Regions from separate parts of the Neobacillus sp. NPDC097160 genome, predicted to be linked through region 3. Evidence: riboswitches for the same ligand, from Rfam matches in the RefSeq annotation. Region 3 holds a riboswitch; each other region holds the start of a gene.

Region 1 (3,952 bases), on a different contig from region 3:
CCAATCGCAATCATCATAGCCGTCAGCGTCAATTTATATGTTTTGTTCATGTCCTTTCCTCTCCCCTATGTTTTTTCTTAATGCCCTTGCTGCTTCCATTGGTGTCTCTGCATGGCTAATCGCTGTGATCACAGAAACACCATCGGCCCCTGCTTTAATTACGGAAGCGGCATTTTCACTGGTAATCCCGCCAATTCCCACAATTGGAATGGTGTAGCCATTTTTTCGCAGTGATTCAATCAAGCTGGTACCTTTCGAAGGCTTCGCATCCTCCTTTGTTTTTGTAGGAAAAACAGGCCCAATCCCAAAATAATCTGCTCCGTCCCTAAGTGCCGTCATCGCCTCTTCATTCGTATGTACGGATACACCGAGAATCATCTCGCCAATCCTTTCCCTCACCGTCCCTACCGGCTCATCCTCTTGTCCGATATGAACCCCGTCTGCTCCAATTACAAGCGCCAACTCGATATCATCATTGACAATAAAAGGAATCTGGTGCTCTTTGCAGATTGCTTGAAGTTCTTTTGCCAGGCTCAATTTTTCGGAACCTGTTAATGCCCCTTTTCCCTTTTCACGGAATTGAAAAAGGGTGATACCACCAGCAATGGCTTCTTTTAATACTTCCTCTGGTTCTTTCAAGCAATTCGGACTGCCCATGATAAAATAAACACGTAATGCGGCTTGCAAATCATTCATGACCTTGCCAACTCCTTAATGTATTTTCTTTTTCCATATGCCCAATGGTTTGTCGGACCATGTCCATGGCCGATGGCAATACCATCTTCAATGGCTGCTTGAATGAAATCCTTCGCTGTTAAAACAGCATCATATACGCTTGTGCCCTTCGCCAATTCGGCGGTAATGACGGCTGAGAAGGTACATCCCGTTCCGTGTGTGTTTTTTGTTTGGATCCGCTTGCTGGTAAAGTTGTGGAATTCATTCCCGTCAAAAAATAAATCAGTGGATTCAATTTCGTTTTCATCATGACCGCCTTTAATCACGACATTTCTGACTCCAAGCTCGTATAGCCTTACTGCAGCCTCTCTTTTATCTTCAAGGGTTTGGATTTTCATTCCCGTTAAAACTTCCGCCTCCGGAATATTCGGTGTAATGACTTCGGCAAGCGGCAATAAATAGGTTTTCATAGCGAAAATGGCTTCCTGTTGTAATAAAGAAGCGCCGCCTTTGGCAATCATCACAGGGTCAACAACCACATTTTCCCATTTGTATTTTTTGAGATTAGCAGAAACAGCTTCGATAATTTCTGTGCTAAAAAGCATGCCTGTTTTCACGGCATCCGCACCCATATCCTCTCCGAGTGCTTGCATCTGTTTGGCAACGGCCTCTGACGTCATGGGGTACACAGCATGGACTCCTACTGTATTTTGCGCCGTAACAGCCGTCAATGCTGACATCCCAAAAACCCCTAATTCCTGAAACGTCTTCAAATCTGCTTGAATTCCTGCGCCGCCGCCGCTGTCGGAACCTGCTATCGTTAATGCTTTTTTCATCTTACATTCCTCCACTAGATTTTTTTAAAAGAAGCATAACCATTTAAGTCTTCACTCGAAACCAACGATAATTGATTTAAAAATTCAATTTGAAAGCTGCCCGGTCCAAGCTCGGCTGTTTTCTTCGCCGCCTTTTCTGCGGCAACGCCATAGTAGGTTAAGGCAGCGACCGAGGCTTGGATTAAATCCCTTTCCACCCCCGCAAAAGCGCCAATTACCGAAGTTAATAGGCATCCCGTTCCGGTTACTTTGGTCAAAATTGGATGTCCATTGGCAACTACATAAGTATTTTCACCGTCTGATACAATATCCTCTTTTCCAGTTATTACGACAACACAATGTAATTTTCGAGCAGCTGTGATCGCAAGGTCTTTAATGTTCCCTTTTGCATTTCCTCCATCCACACCCTTAATTTCCCACTTTTCACCAATAACATTGGCAATCTCGGCCGCATTTCCTCTAATCACGGCGACCTTGACTTCATTCATCACTCGTTGGGCTGTTTCCGTTCGATACGGTGTAGCCCCCGCACCTACCGGGTCAAATATGACCGGAACATCGTGCTCATTGGCAGACTTACCAGCCAGGAGCATGGCTTCCACTGTTTGCGGGTTTAATGTGCCAATATTCAAAACTAGTGAACTTGCAATCGTAGCCATATCCGCTGCTTCCTCTTTTGCATTTGCCATTACCGGTGAAGCTCCTAGTGCAAGGAGCCCATTGGCCGTGAAATTGGTAACGACTACATTGGTGATATTATGTATTAGCGGGTTTACCTTCCTTACTTTTTCCAACGTTTCACACAAGCTTCTTTTTTCCAAACCAATCTCCCCTTTTCTTTTTCAACATAAAAAAACCAGATCCATAAATTGGACCTGGTTAGGTAGAAAGCGAAAAATTACCATTTCACTCGACTACTTTCCTACGCTGGTATTACCCAGATCAGGTCCAAAGGGTTAAAAACATTACCGTTTTCTCTCAGCCTGATTACAGGGCACCCCTAGTAGATACATCACATATTAAATTAAGTACATATTAACGCTGATTACCATTGAAGTAAAGAAAATTGTTCCAACTTTTTTAGTTTAGAACATAATTCCGGTAAATGCTTCATCACATGGAGGAACATCATTCGCCCCTCCAATTCCCGACACAAAAACTCGAGAATTGTCTGTTCATGCGCTTTCCCAAGGAATATTTCCTATGATATTGTCATAAATATGCTCGTTTTTCATCTCTTTTAAAAAATGGGACAGCCCTTTTCTTCTCTGTTCGTTATATTCGTTTATGCTTGTCCAAGAGTTTTACATATTATATTTCTTAAAAGAGTCTCTAAATGTTAAAAAATTTTAAAGGTGGGCATAAAAATGAGTAAAAATAATTACAAGAATCATGAACAAACAACCATTTTATCGATCGATAGCGATGCACTAATCGAGAATAACACACAGGTTGTTAATGAGCTGCCAGAGATTCAACAAGAACAAGTCGATGTTTTTTCAGAGTTAAAAAAACAACTTGCAAATAGCCTCTTCGAGAGTAGCACACAACTTGTTAGCAGCCTTTCAGAGATTCAATCACATATAGCTAGTGAACTTTCAGCAATTAGACTAGAACTGCTAACCATAAAAGAAGAAAATACCAAACTATTAGATCAAATTACCTATATTGAACAAAATTATAAGGTGAAGAAAAAGAAGAAGTGACCGATTCGATAACTGTCCTTGATTACTTTTCAAGCTAGACAGCAATTGAAGAATAACTTCTGACTGATTTCTCCGTTTTATAGCGAAATAGCCAAGGCAATTCTTTGCCTTGGCTCTTCTAGTGGTTAATAGGAGAAGGATGTTGAAGTAGCCAAAATTGGCTTCTTTTTCCTTTATCCTTTGAAGATTTCACCCAAAAAGGCGAGGATCTCTTCTCGTGTGTCGTCTCTTTTTAGGGCAAGGTCGATCGTTGCTTTGAGGTACCCTATTTTGTCGCCGATGTCATAGCGGATTCCTTCGAAGTTATATGCCAAGACAGCCTGCTGTTTATTTAATTCGTTAATGGCGTCGGTTAGTTGTAATTCGTTACCTTGCCCAATTGGAAGCCGTTCTAATATGGAAAAAATCTCTGGCTTTAATATATAACGCCCCATAACGGCAAGTGTAGACGGAGCCTCTTCTACCTTTGGCTTTTCCACTAATGATTCGATTGAATATAAAGTCTCCTCAATCATCGCACCTTTTGGCTTAATTATTCCATATTTACTTACGTCCTGTTCTTGAACATTCTGAATGGCAACGACAGAACTATTATAATACTCGAATACATTCATGAGTTGTTTTAAACAAGGAACCTCTGACACGACAATATCGTCGCCCAACATAACCGCAAATGGTTCATCACCAACAATATTTTTGGCACAAAGAATAGCATCGCCGAGTCCGTCCGGTGCT
Region 2 (3,952 bases), on a different contig from region 3:
TAAGCGTATTTAACCCAAATTGTACTTTTTCCTTCCCAATTAATTCTTTTTTAGAAAGTAATAAGAACTGTGATATTCGAAAATTAAGCTGATCTAATTCACTTGAAATGATATCCAAATATCTCATGTTTGGAAAATCTGCTTTAAGTAACTGAATAAACCCTTGAACAGATGTGAGTGGGTTTCTAAATTCATGAATAAAGCTTGAAGTCATCTGTCCGAGAAGTGTCAAACGATCTTGATGTGTCGAGTCAATGAACATCGTCTTTTCTTCTATGATTTTATTTTTCGCTTCCGAAAAATGGGATACGGCAAAATATAGAAATTTATCAAAGCAAAAATTGATCATATTGATCGATTCTTGCATATCTGACCATGACATTCCTGTTTTACTTAAATAGCTGTACAAAATCGTTCTGCCAAGATTAACATTGTAGACAAAATCACCTATGTTAATATCGGCCAAAACTCTTTCTTCTGACACTTCTATCGCAATGTTTTCAATCATGTCTACTAGTTCTTTTTTAGATCTTAAATGCATCGTTAGTAACACATTTAATAGAGCTACCCCGTTTTCGCGAATTTTCAATTTGAAGGGGTCTCCGTGGTTAATGACAATAGCATCTTCCCATTCTTGTACCAATTTTTCTTTGTTTTGATTAAAAAAAGCAATTAAATCCGTTTGTTCTCCCGTAAACATGTTGTTTCCCCCTATGGTATTAACAAAACTGATTACCATCTTAAATTCGCTGATGAAGGCAAAAATCCTTTTTTAATGAAAGATAAAAAAATTTTCCCAATATGATTTTTGCTGAATAATATGATAAAACGGCTCTTTTAATAGTATCACAGTGGAAATGTAATAATTTCCTTGTAAAAACCATAAAAGAATAGTATATTTTGTATGGAATCAATTGAATACTTCCACAGGGGGAGCTGCTATTAGGGCGGCTGAGAGTGAACGTTTTAAGTTCTGACCCTATGAACCTGTTAGTTAACGCTAGCGTAGGGATGTGGTTTGCCGGATATTAAAGCAATGCAGACAATCCTTTTTGTCTTGCATTGCTTTTTTTGTTTGCGCTTAATTTAGATACCCAGTTAATTGTAGGAAGATATCAAACGACTCCAAACATGAATAGGGGGGAAGAAGAATGAACAAAAAGAGAAGTAACACGCTATTTATTACGGAAATTGCTGTTTTTACCGCACTTGCCTACTTACTTGATCTGTTATCAGGTTTCTTAATGGCAAGATTTTGGCCGCAGGGTGGATCCATTTCTATTGCTATGGTCCCAATTTTTCTCATGGCCTATCGCTGGGGAATAAAGGGTGGCCTGCTAACAGGCTTCTTACTAGGTCTATTACAATTTATCCTAGGTTTTGCCCAAATTTATACCATTGTTCAAGGTATTATCGATTATTTTATTGCTTTTACAGTTGTGGGCTTAGCAGGCGTTTTTGTTGGTCAAATTCAAAAAGCCCTTGCGGAAGGAAATAAAGGGAAATGGATGATATTCACAATAATTGGAGCCTTTTTTGGAAGTTTTCTCCGCTATCTATGTCATGTGGTTTCCGGGATCGTTTTCTTCGGTGAATATGCACCTAAGGGCCAGCCGGTAACAACCTACTCGCTCATATATAATGGAACCTATATGCTCCCTAGCTTCGTCATCAGTGCGATTATCATCATTCTTGTGATCGGTGCAATGCCAAAGAAAAGTTTTTTACAAGAACATTAATATGGAGTGAAAAAGAAAGGCAAATTGCTTTTCTTTTTTTTTTCGAACTTTTGTCACAAAATTAGTATGCCCTTTCCCTAAAAAAAGTGTTAAAATGTCAATATAGAAAGATAATCATTCTCAATTAACCTAGATAGGGTGATATACATGTTTGGTTCTTTAAAAGCAGGAGATAAGGGAAAGATCATAGACATTTCTCATGTTGGTCACCTGGTACAAAGACGCTTGCTTGACTTAGGGATTACCGAAGGATCAGAAGTGTGTGTGAAATGCGTCATGCCGTTTGGCGGGCCGATTATGATTGAATCATGCGGACAATGTGTTGGCATTCGCCGTAAAGAAGCAGTTCAGATTGAAGTGGAGAGAATATAATGGAAATCGCTCTTATTGGAAACCCGAATACTGGGAAAACTTCATTGTTTAATAATCTAACAGGTTCCTATGAGTATGTTGGTAACTGGAGCGGTGTTACAGTTGAAAAAAAAGTTGGCGTATTCAAAAATAATATCGGCCAATTAATTGATTTACCTGGTGTCTACACACTTAATCCGCTTTCAAAGGATGAAGGTGTTGTGACCTCATTCTTTTTAAATGAGTCCGTTGATCGCTTGCTAAATATATTAGATGCTTCACAATTAGAACGGAATTTACATTTAACGCTTCAATTACTTGAGTTTGAAAAGCCAGCCCTTATCGGCCTTAATATGATGGATGTGGCGAATAAACGCGGGATTCAAATAGACGCTTCGAAGCTTTCGCGTGCTCTCGGTGTCCCTGTTGTTCCTGTCGTGGCAAGAAGCGGAAAAGGCTGTGACAAGCTAGTAGATGTCGTATCTACAAAATCAATCGAGCCTGCCAGAAAGAACCTTGTGTACTATGGCAAAGAGGTGGAAGAGGCCATTACAGCATTGACTGGTGAACTAATCGGCGAGACCAGCCACTCTCCACGCTTTCTTGCTATTCAATATATTGAAGGAAATGAATACGTTAAAAACTATGTAAATAGTATTGCCAATGCTCAAAAGCTAAATGGAATTATTGTGAATTTGGAGTCAAAGTTACAGAAACATTATGATATCAAATCGTTAGCAAATTTCATCTATTTAAAGAGAAAAGAAGTCATTGAAAAAATAGTAGCTGAAGTAGCAAGAAAGAGTGATTCGACAATCCCGTTATCTGAAAAAATTGACTCAATCGTGACAAATCGTTACCTAGGGATGCCGATCTTTTTGCTGCTCATGTATCTGATGTTTATGCTGACATTTGATTGGCTGGGCACGCCGCTGTCAGATGTTTTAGATGGCTTTTTAACTGGACCAGTAACCACTGGATTTGAAAATGTTTTATCTGCTATTAATGCATCAGCGTTTATCCATGCTTTAATTATTGAAGGATTGGTCGCAGGGGTTGGCGGAGTTCTCGTATTTGTACCGCAAATCTTTATTCTTTTCTTCTTTATTTCATTATTAGAGGACTCTGGTTACATGGCACGAGTTGCTTTGGTAATGGATAGAATCATGGAATCAGTTGGCCTGAACGGCAAGGCGTTTATTCCGATGATGATCGGTTTTGGCTGTAACGTACCTGGAATTATGGCGGCGAGAACGATTGAAACACCAAGAGAGCGTTTATTGACCATTTTGTTAACGCCATTAATGTCATGTTCTGCCCGTTTGCCTGTATATGCCTTATTTGTTGGAGCATTTTTTGCAGGCCATAAGGCATTTGTCGTCCTTAGCCTTTATGTTCTTGGGATTGTCGTGGCTTTAATTCTAGCAAAAATCTTTTCTACCACTTTATTAAAATCAGAAACATCATTATTTGTAATCGAGCTGCCGCCATATAGACTTCCGCAGTTCCAGTCATTATGGAGAAGTACTTGGGATAAAGGGAAAGGGTTTGTAAGAAAGGCTGGAACCTTTATTTTTGCCGGTTCTGTCTTTATCTGGCTATTATCATATGCAGGGCCAAACGGATTAAAAGTAGATATGGACCATAGCTACTTAGCCGCGATCGGAAATGTGATCGCCCCAATTTTTGATCCAATTGGTTTTGGGACATGGCAGGCATCCGCATCATTAATTACCGGATTCCTTGCGAAAGAAGCCATTATCTCAACGATGAATATTATTTATTTTGTTCCGAACAATGCCAGCCTGCAGGGATTATTGGCTGATTACTACACACCGCTTGCTGCCTATAGCTTTATGGTT
Region 3 (3,952 bases):
GCGTCCGCATACGTGTGGTTTATTCTTATATTTGCAGGATTGGCTGGAGCCGCCATCCCTACAATGTTGATGGTAACGAGTATCCGTATGATTGGGGCATCAAGGGCATCAACCATGCAAATTTTTGAACCGGTTGTTGCTGCGATTCTTGCAGCAATCTTTCTTGCACAGCCAATCTACACCATTCAAATCATCGGTGGTGCTTTAATCATCATAGCAGCGTTTATTCTCCAGCGAAAAACGAAAGAGCCAAGCATAGAATTACCATTATCTATGCCGGATCTTGAAGCTCGCAAGATGGAATAAAACCCAACTGTATTTGGAGCTCTGCGTCTAAATAGTGAATCGCTCCATTAACCTGCACAGAAAGTTTTTGAAAATGAAGGGGTAACTCCTTTTATCAAATGAGAAATAAGTGTATTCTTTTCCATACGGATTATGAACAATCCCTCCTGGAAGACAGTAAGGTATTTTCCAAGCTGTCTTCCAGGAGGGATAATATCATTATACTTTACTATTGGATTTGCATAGGAACCATCTGTGCTTTCATTGTAAAGGAATTTTTTTTGACTGAACATAAAATTTGTGAAGATTTTTAATACTTTGATTCACCCAATGCTAGTGGTGAATGATAAAAATTCTTAAAGGTCAAAGAAAGGTGTTGCTATTCTATCGGACTATTTACAAAGTCAATGCGGGTATCGATATTATTAATGATTTTATTGATTTCAACCGGTTTATTTGGATGTAGTTATCAAGAAATGGCGAGTGAAAAATCAGTTCATGCTGCTAATAAGCAAAAGGAAAATACAAAGAACCCAGCTGCCGATGCTGTGGAAGAGTCGTCTGATTTTAATTTAACTCTTCTTGGAACAGGTTCTCCAATCTTTAGCATGGTTGAACAAGACGACATAAAAATGATCATTTCATCATATTTATCATCAATGAGAGGGTAAAGAGGTGAAAATATGTTACGCAATGTTGGCAGCAGATTCATCTGGTTTTTGATCGGCAGTTCGATATTTGCTACCTTTATCGGTTATGCCCTGTTTAAGGCTGACCTCATATCATTTCCAGGTATTCATAAATCCCAAAGAGCCCTAGATAGTAAAGATCGTAATCGAAATAGAAGAGTTGGTAGAATTCGAGTTACGTAGAGAGTTGAAAATCAATTTATAAAAAAATAGCAGGGCGTGTAAAAAATGCAGCGTGATAAAAATCATGCTGCATTTTTTATTCTTTTCTCGCAAGCTCCAATTATGGAGCGCATCGGAGGCAGACCCTATTGCCTGACACATTTATGATTCCCTTTTATAATGTTTTCTCTTTGAGACCTTAAAAAGTAAAAAAGTCCTTTAATTGCAAATAGCGCAAAAAAAAGGATTTTTTTTACTTTTTTATTGGTGGATTATTGGTATCAACATGAAAAGGAAGAGAATGATCTTCTTTGTCAGTTCCATAAAACTGCTCTTGGATTTCAAGATTTGCTGTATCTACTTCGGTATCCCCTTTAATGGAACTGAATCCAGAGTCATAAAATATTTCATCCATTTCTTGATTTGCTTCAATTGCTTCCTTTTCCTTTTCTTTCAACTTCATCGACCTCCTAATTCAATTTCCTTTTATTTTCCCCATTCTTCTGTAAAAGTATAAAATAAATTTCTATTAAATCGTAAAAGAAAAAAATTTGTTTCAATTCCTAACCCTATTGAAAGAAGCATTTTTAAACAAAAAGATGTAACCCACTATTATACTAAAATTTGATACAGGACGACCTTTTTGCAGATTTTGCACAACGAGAAAGTATTTGACAATTCTAACAAAAGTGCTAACATTATCCATGTAAGGTTATCAATAAAAATAATAAATGAAGTTTATCCGCTAGAGGTGCCTTTTTAAAGGGCTGAGATTGAAGTGCTACTTCAGGACTCTATGAACCTGATCTGGATCATACCAGCGTAGGGAAGTGGAAACTGGATATTTGAAGAATGTATGTTTCTATTTCAAATTTCAACCACTTTCTTAATCAAAGGAAGTGGTTTTTTGTTTTTACTTTTAGCGGAATCTTCTGAAAGGGGTGATGTGTATTTTCAAAGATAAAGAGTTTCATATCATTTCCAATGGTAAGATGCCGATTGAGCAGTTCCGGGAAATTCTCATTGATATTCATCCCTATGTAACGGCCATCCATTTACGGGAAAAACAAAAAACTGCTAGGGAACTATTTCAAACGGTCCAACTTTTAAATTCTGCAAATATCCCGCTTTCAAAAGTTTTCATTAATGATCGCCTTGATGTTGCCTTAGTTACAAGGGTTGGTGGGGTTCAATTAGCCTTTCACAGTTTAGAACCAGCTATTGTGAAGGAAAGTTTCCCTCAGTTTCGGATTGGGTGCTCGATTCATTCTTATGAGGAAGGAGTGGATGCAAAAGCAAATGGGGCAGACTATGTAATTTACGGTCACATTTTCCCTTCTCAATCTAAACCAGATGTGGCGCCAAAAGGAGTGAGGAACTTGTCAATGTTGACACAACTTGACATTCCGACGATTGCGATTGGAGGCATAACACCAGAGAATACAGCACAGGTACTTCAGGCAGGGGCAAATGGGATCGCAGTTATGTCTGGAGTTTTAGATGCACGCGATCCACTAGCAGCAATTAAGTCTTACACAAAAGTATTAAAAATTGGAGATGGAAAAAGTGGAAAATTCATTTGATGTGATTATTATCGGCGGCGGAATAATCGGATCCTCCATTGCCTATCAGCTATCAAAAATGGGAAGAAAAGTGGTCATACTTGAGAAGGATCGCTTGGCTTGCCAAGCATCAAGTGCTGCCGCCGGAATGCTGGCTGCGCAAGCAGAGATTGAACAAGATGGTCCGTTATTGCAAATGGCTCTAAAAAGTCAAGCCATGTTTCCATCTCTCTCAAGCGAATTATTTGAATATACAGGAATTGATATCGAGTTTGTCAATAAAGGAATGCTAAAAATTGCGGAAACAGAAGAAATAGCATCCATAGTACGTAAACAAGTCACCTTCCAAAGGAAGTGGGATCCTGCAATAACATGGCTTGATAAAATGGAATTACTTGAATTGGAACCATCCATATCTTCAAGCATTTCAGGAGCCATGTTTCTTCCTAACGATGGCCATGTACAACCAGCAAATTTATCAAGAGCATACGCACAAGCAGCAGCCTATTTTGGAACAGAGATTCGAGAGTATACTGAAGTCGTTTCTATTAATTATGAAAACGGTCAGGTTAAAGGGGTTAACACTTCCCATGGTGTTATTCACGGAGAACAGGTTGTCGTCGCCACCGGAGCATGGGCAGCGAAATTAATGCGTGAATCCGGGCTCGAAATAAATGTGTATCCAGTTAAAGGAGAGTGCTTTTCTGTCAGACCGGAAAAGCCGGTGATCAACACTACTATTTTTTCCGACAAGCGGTGTTATCTGGTACCAAAACGAAATGGAGAAATTTATATCGGCGCTACCATGATTGAGCATTCATTTGATCAAACGGTAACACCTATAGGGATTGGAAGCTTAATAGAAAGAGCAACACAACTTGTTCCAAAGCTGAATGAAGCACCATGGGAGCGAGTATGGTCTGGAATCCGACCGCAGACAGGGGATGGGATGCCATACATTGGCGAACATCCAAGTTGGAAGGGATTGTACGTTGCCGCAGGGCATTTTCGAAATGGGATTTTATTAGGTCCGATAACAGGAAAACTAGTGGCGGATCTTTTAACAGAGAGAGTACTGGATCAAACGCTACTTTCTGCTTTTCATTTGGAAAGGCATAAAGAAACAGTTGTGTAGGAGGGAAGGTATGGAAGTCGTCGTAAATGGGGAGTTAATCCAACTACCAAAACATGTCGTTTGTATTGCAGATGTTCTCAAGCATTATGACATTCAGGATAAAATCATCGTCGTGGAAG
Region 4 (3,952 bases), on a different contig from region 3:
TTCCGTTAATGACTTGATGATCTAAATGAATGGTTCCGTGATCTGGTGAGAGAATTCCTCCGATCAGACTAAAAATCGTACTTTTTCCACTACCTGATGGCCCAAGAATGGAAACAAACTCATTCTTTTCAACTGTGAATGCGAGATTCTTGATCACTTCATTCTTGTCAAATTGCTTAGAAATATTGGAAACCTTAAGATGACTCACTTTCATTTCGCCCCTTTCAACTGCCACCGAACGAGCCAGCGCTCAATAAGAGCAATGATTGAAAAAAATAATAAACTTAATGTCACAATCGCAAATATGGCCACAAAAACTCGATCTGTTCGGAAGGATGAGGATGCAAGGGTCATATACACACCGATACCATCCTTCGCTCCAAGCCATTCAGAAATAACTGCACCCATAACACTGTAGGTAGCGGATATTTTTAAACCTGAAAAAAGGGAAGGAAGGGCATAGGGCAGCTCCAGCTTCCAAAATAATTGCTTATTCGATGCTCCTGCCATAATCATGTAATGCTTTAACTCATTGGAAGTTTGCTTAAATCCATCTAAAGCGGCAACCGTGATGGGAAAAAAGCAAACGAGCGTGATGACGATCATTTTGGGTAATAATCCAAAGCCAAACCAAATCACTAAAAGAGGAGCTAGGACGATAATCGGAATGTTTTGCGATATGATGAGCAACGGATAAATCGATTCCCGAATGAAAGGAAGTAAGTGTAATAGAATAGCCGTAAGTAGACCGATTAGTAAACCTAGTGCAAATCCGAGTAAAGATAGTTTGATTGTTGATAATAAATGTGGGTAAAAGTTAGACCAACCATCAAAACCCTCATAAAATATTTTTGTCGGAGTGGGTAAAAGCCAATTTGGAATTTCGGATATAATTGCAACCGTTTCCCATACAATGAATAAAAGGAGGAGAACCAGTAATGGTCTCCACCCTTTCGATATGATTTTTATCATTATCTATATTTCTCCGTAAGTTGACCCATGGAGATGCCAGATGGTTGGTACAAAACTTTTATTTGGGAGATAACGTTACTGCTGCCCATCTCAATCATGCGATCGTTCATTTTCGTGATAACCTGCAGTAATTGCTGTAAATCGCCTTCCATTGTTGTTTCAAGAGGATGTACCTCGAATTTTACCCCTGACTCTTGAATCACTCGGATTGCTTCATCTACATAAGGAATAACACTTTCGCCATTTTTTGTTTTTGGTATGATTTGAATACTGATCAGTGAATTTGTCATTTCATAACCCCCTTATTGTGGTAAAAATTGATTTGTAAATGCTTCTTTGGAATCAAGCTTTTTCTCAAGAAGTCCATTGTCAAACATCCATGAAGCATAATTTTCCCATACTTTTTGTTTTTGCTCGCCCCATCTCGGTGCATCATCTTGATATTTAGAGGCTAACCATTCTTGACTTTTCTTAACAAGCTTTGGATCCAAGTCAGGCACTGCTTTAATTAAAATGTCAGCAGCATCGGATGGATGTTTAATAGCAAATTCATATCCTTTAGAAACAGCTTTTACAACAGCTTTTACTGTATCTGGGTTTTCTTTAATCATGTTTTCATTCGTTGCGAGAACTGGCGTGTAATAATCGAGTTTATCGGAATAGTCTGTTAAGTACACCATATTGAGCGTTTCTCCACGCAGCTCTGCCTCTACACCAGTCCAGCCATAATAAATCCATGCGAAATCGATGTCTCGTTTCACAGCTGTAAAGAAATCAGTATCTCCCATATTTACAATCGAAACTTTATTCACATCGGCATTTTCTTTTTTCATTAATGAAGAAATAACAGATTCTTCAACAGGTGAGCCCCAGCCACCGTATGTTTTACCTACAAAGTCCTTTGGTGTAACAATGTTCTTCGAAACTGGTGAGGCAAAACCAGATGTATTATGTTGAATGATCGCTGCTATAGAAACAAGAGGAACGCCTTGTATACGGGCCTGTGTGATCGATTCTTGATAACTTACGCCAAACTCTGATTTACCTGAAGCCACAAGCTGATCTGCTCCAGCATCACCTGGCATAATGATGTTCACATCTAATCCTTCGTCTTTAAAATAGCCTTTTTCTTTTGCAACATATAAACCGGTATGATTCGTGTTTGGTGTCCAATCTAGTACAACAGATACCTTTTTCAGAGAGTGTTTGTCTTTCTTTTTCGTTTCTGATCCTGAATTCTGATTGCTACAGCCCGCAATCATTAATAATGAACATAATACGATTAACCACTTTTTCATTCCTCTTCCTCCTATGTACATAATTAGAAAAGCGCAAGCGCCCTGGTCAGCGGCGTATGACCTCCTCGAAAAAGCTAACGCTTTTTCTTCGTGCGGTGCTTATGCTGCCGAAGCTTTCCTTGTGGAGCTAGACAATAAAAAAGCACCCTAGTGGAGAACCTAGGGCGCATATAAGCAAACAATTTCAATTGTTCAAGAATATGTTCCCTCCGCTGGTATCAACCAGATCAGGTACTAAGAGTCAACATCTTAAGGATGTAATCTCAACCGGCAACACCGGTTCCCCTACAATTCTAGCTATTAAATTATATTCCCAACTCATTATAACAGAAACCTTTATTTTGACTAGTACAAAATATGGTGATTTGGTAGAAAGGAGTGAAACCAAGAACAAATAAACAATTAACTAGTAAAGAAAATCCAGTCACAATAGCCAAAAAATTAACATCGTCTAATATCACTTCGGAAGGATTCACAATATTTTTGGAACTTTTTGATTAAGGATGCTAATGACAAGAAAGATATTAGAAAATGAAACTAAAATAAATTCAAAACGTATGGAAGGATAAGATTCCCATAAAATATGAAAGGTATTTTGTTGATTTTAGTATAGGAAGATATTTTTTAGGGGGAGAACATATGGACGTTAGTGAAATTATCGTGTCGATAACACCTAAAGAAGCAAGTGAGAAGATAGAAGAAGCAATTGTAAATGGAAGTATTTCAGGTACATTAATTGACCGCTATCATCGTTCAATCGGGAATTTCGAATTCATAGTATTAGTGTTTGAAAAATATTATTTTCGCTCAGGTAATCGTGGTTCCATGACCATTACCATCGATAACTTGGAAGGGGCTGCAAAAGTACATGCAGCAGCATCAGGCACTGCCCAAGGAGCAATCTTCCGGTTTGATTGGGGGGCGGGGAACAGTTTTATTAATAGTGTCATAGATACTTTAGAACCGTTTAGAGCAAAATAAACTATATTGTAGCAAAAAATGTATGCCGGCTGTTGTTCCAAAGGAATTACAGCTTTTTTTGTTGGCCGTTGTCAAATCAATCATTTAAAGGTTTCGCATTACACTCTATTCTCTAATTAATCATGTATCACATTAGAAATTGCTTGGAGTCAGAATCTCAAAAAAATATCCGGCAATAGGCCGGATAAAAAAATATATATTAAAAGGGGGTTGAAAGGCTATGAAAAGATCATGTCCGATTCATGTATTCATCATAATCTCTAGAAATGAACAAATTATGAATAAACCATTAAAAGTGTTTAAAATCATTAAAAACAAAATATATTGACAAATCAGAATTTAGAAATAATAATATAGGTTATTACTAAAATTTGCTAAACACTTCTTCATTAATCTCTATAAAATGTAAACGCTTAATCTAGAAAGGGAGTTAATTAATCATTATTCTTTAATGGTAATTTCTAATTTAAGGGAGGGCAACATGCAGGCAATATATAAGGAAATAATTCGATGTAAGAGCCTTGGTTTAGAGGGTGTTCTTGGAACAATTATTTCTACACAAGGTTCCACTTATCAAAAGACCGGCGCAAAATGCTTTATAGCAGGAGATGGACAGTTTACTGGACTGGTAAGCGGAGGGTGCGTTGAGGGTGATTTAAAAGAGATCGCTTTTCAAGTAATCGAAAATGGACAGCCTAAAA

The links. A riboswitch is a leader RNA that binds a small molecule or an ion and turns the genes downstream of it on or off. The one in region 3 is predicted to bind thiamine pyrophosphate.
Region 1: linked by a shared signal. The riboswitch ahead of thiM (hydroxyethylthiazole kinase) and the one ahead of ACIQXV_RS20425 (thiamine phosphate synthase) in region 3 are both predicted to bind thiamine pyrophosphate.
Region 2: linked by a shared signal. The riboswitch ahead of thiT (energy-coupled thiamine transporter ThiT) and the one ahead of ACIQXV_RS20425 (thiamine phosphate synthase) in region 3 are both predicted to bind thiamine pyrophosphate.
Region 4: linked by a shared signal. The riboswitch ahead of ACIQXV_RS23615 (ABC transporter substrate-binding protein) and the one ahead of ACIQXV_RS20425 (thiamine phosphate synthase) in region 3 are both predicted to bind thiamine pyrophosphate.

What each region holds. Positions count from the first base shown of each region.
Region 1 covers NZ_JBIWDU010000006.1:150,535-154,486, reverse strand. Annotated here, with positions in the region: gene thiW (energy coupling factor transporter S component ThiW) at 1-50, opposite strand, end outside; gene thiE (thiamine phosphate synthase) at 34-696, opposite strand; gene thiD (bifunctional hydroxymethylpyrimidine kinase/phosphomethylpyrimidine kinase) at 693-1,511, opposite strand; gene thiM (hydroxyethylthiazole kinase) at 1,526-2,332, opposite strand; TPP riboswitch at 2,414-2,523, opposite strand; gene ACIQXV_RS10570 (hypothetical protein) at 2,879-3,217, shown strand; gene galU (UTP--glucose-1-phosphate uridylyltransferase GalU) at 3,391-3,952, opposite strand, start outside.
Region 2 covers NZ_JBIWDU010000012.1:104,142-108,093, forward strand. Annotated here, with positions in the region: gene ACIQXV_RS17850 (histidine kinase N-terminal domain-containing protein) at 1-700, opposite strand, end outside; TPP riboswitch at 920-1,029, shown strand; gene thiT (energy-coupled thiamine transporter ThiT) at 1,152-1,739, shown strand; gene ACIQXV_RS17860 (FeoA family protein) at 1,887-2,111, shown strand; gene feoB (ferrous iron transport protein B) at 2,111-3,952, shown strand, end outside.
Region 3 covers NZ_JBIWDU010000015.1:73,091-77,042, reverse strand. Annotated here, with positions in the region: gene ACIQXV_RS20445 (DMT family transporter) at 1-306, shown strand, start outside; gene ACIQXV_RS20440 (hypothetical protein) at 693-956, shown strand; gene ACIQXV_RS20435 (hypothetical protein) at 969-1,157, shown strand; gene ACIQXV_RS20430 (hypothetical protein) at 1,390-1,593, opposite strand; TPP riboswitch at 1,874-1,982, shown strand; gene ACIQXV_RS20425 (thiamine phosphate synthase) at 2,081-2,719, shown strand; gene thiO (glycine oxidase ThiO) at 2,703-3,833, shown strand; gene thiS (sulfur carrier protein ThiS) at 3,844-3,952, shown strand, end outside.
Region 4 covers NZ_JBIWDU010000019.1:61,284-65,235, reverse strand. Annotated here, with positions in the region: gene ACIQXV_RS23630 (ABC transporter ATP-binding protein) at 1-208, opposite strand, end outside; gene ACIQXV_RS23625 (ABC transporter permease) at 211-972, opposite strand; gene ACIQXV_RS23620 (thiamine-binding protein) at 972-1,262, opposite strand; gene ACIQXV_RS23615 (ABC transporter substrate-binding protein) at 1,275-2,270, opposite strand; TPP riboswitch at 2,458-2,567, opposite strand; gene ACIQXV_RS23610 (DUF6054 family protein) at 2,910-3,251, shown strand; gene ACIQXV_RS23605 (XdhC family protein) at 3,733-3,952, shown strand, end outside.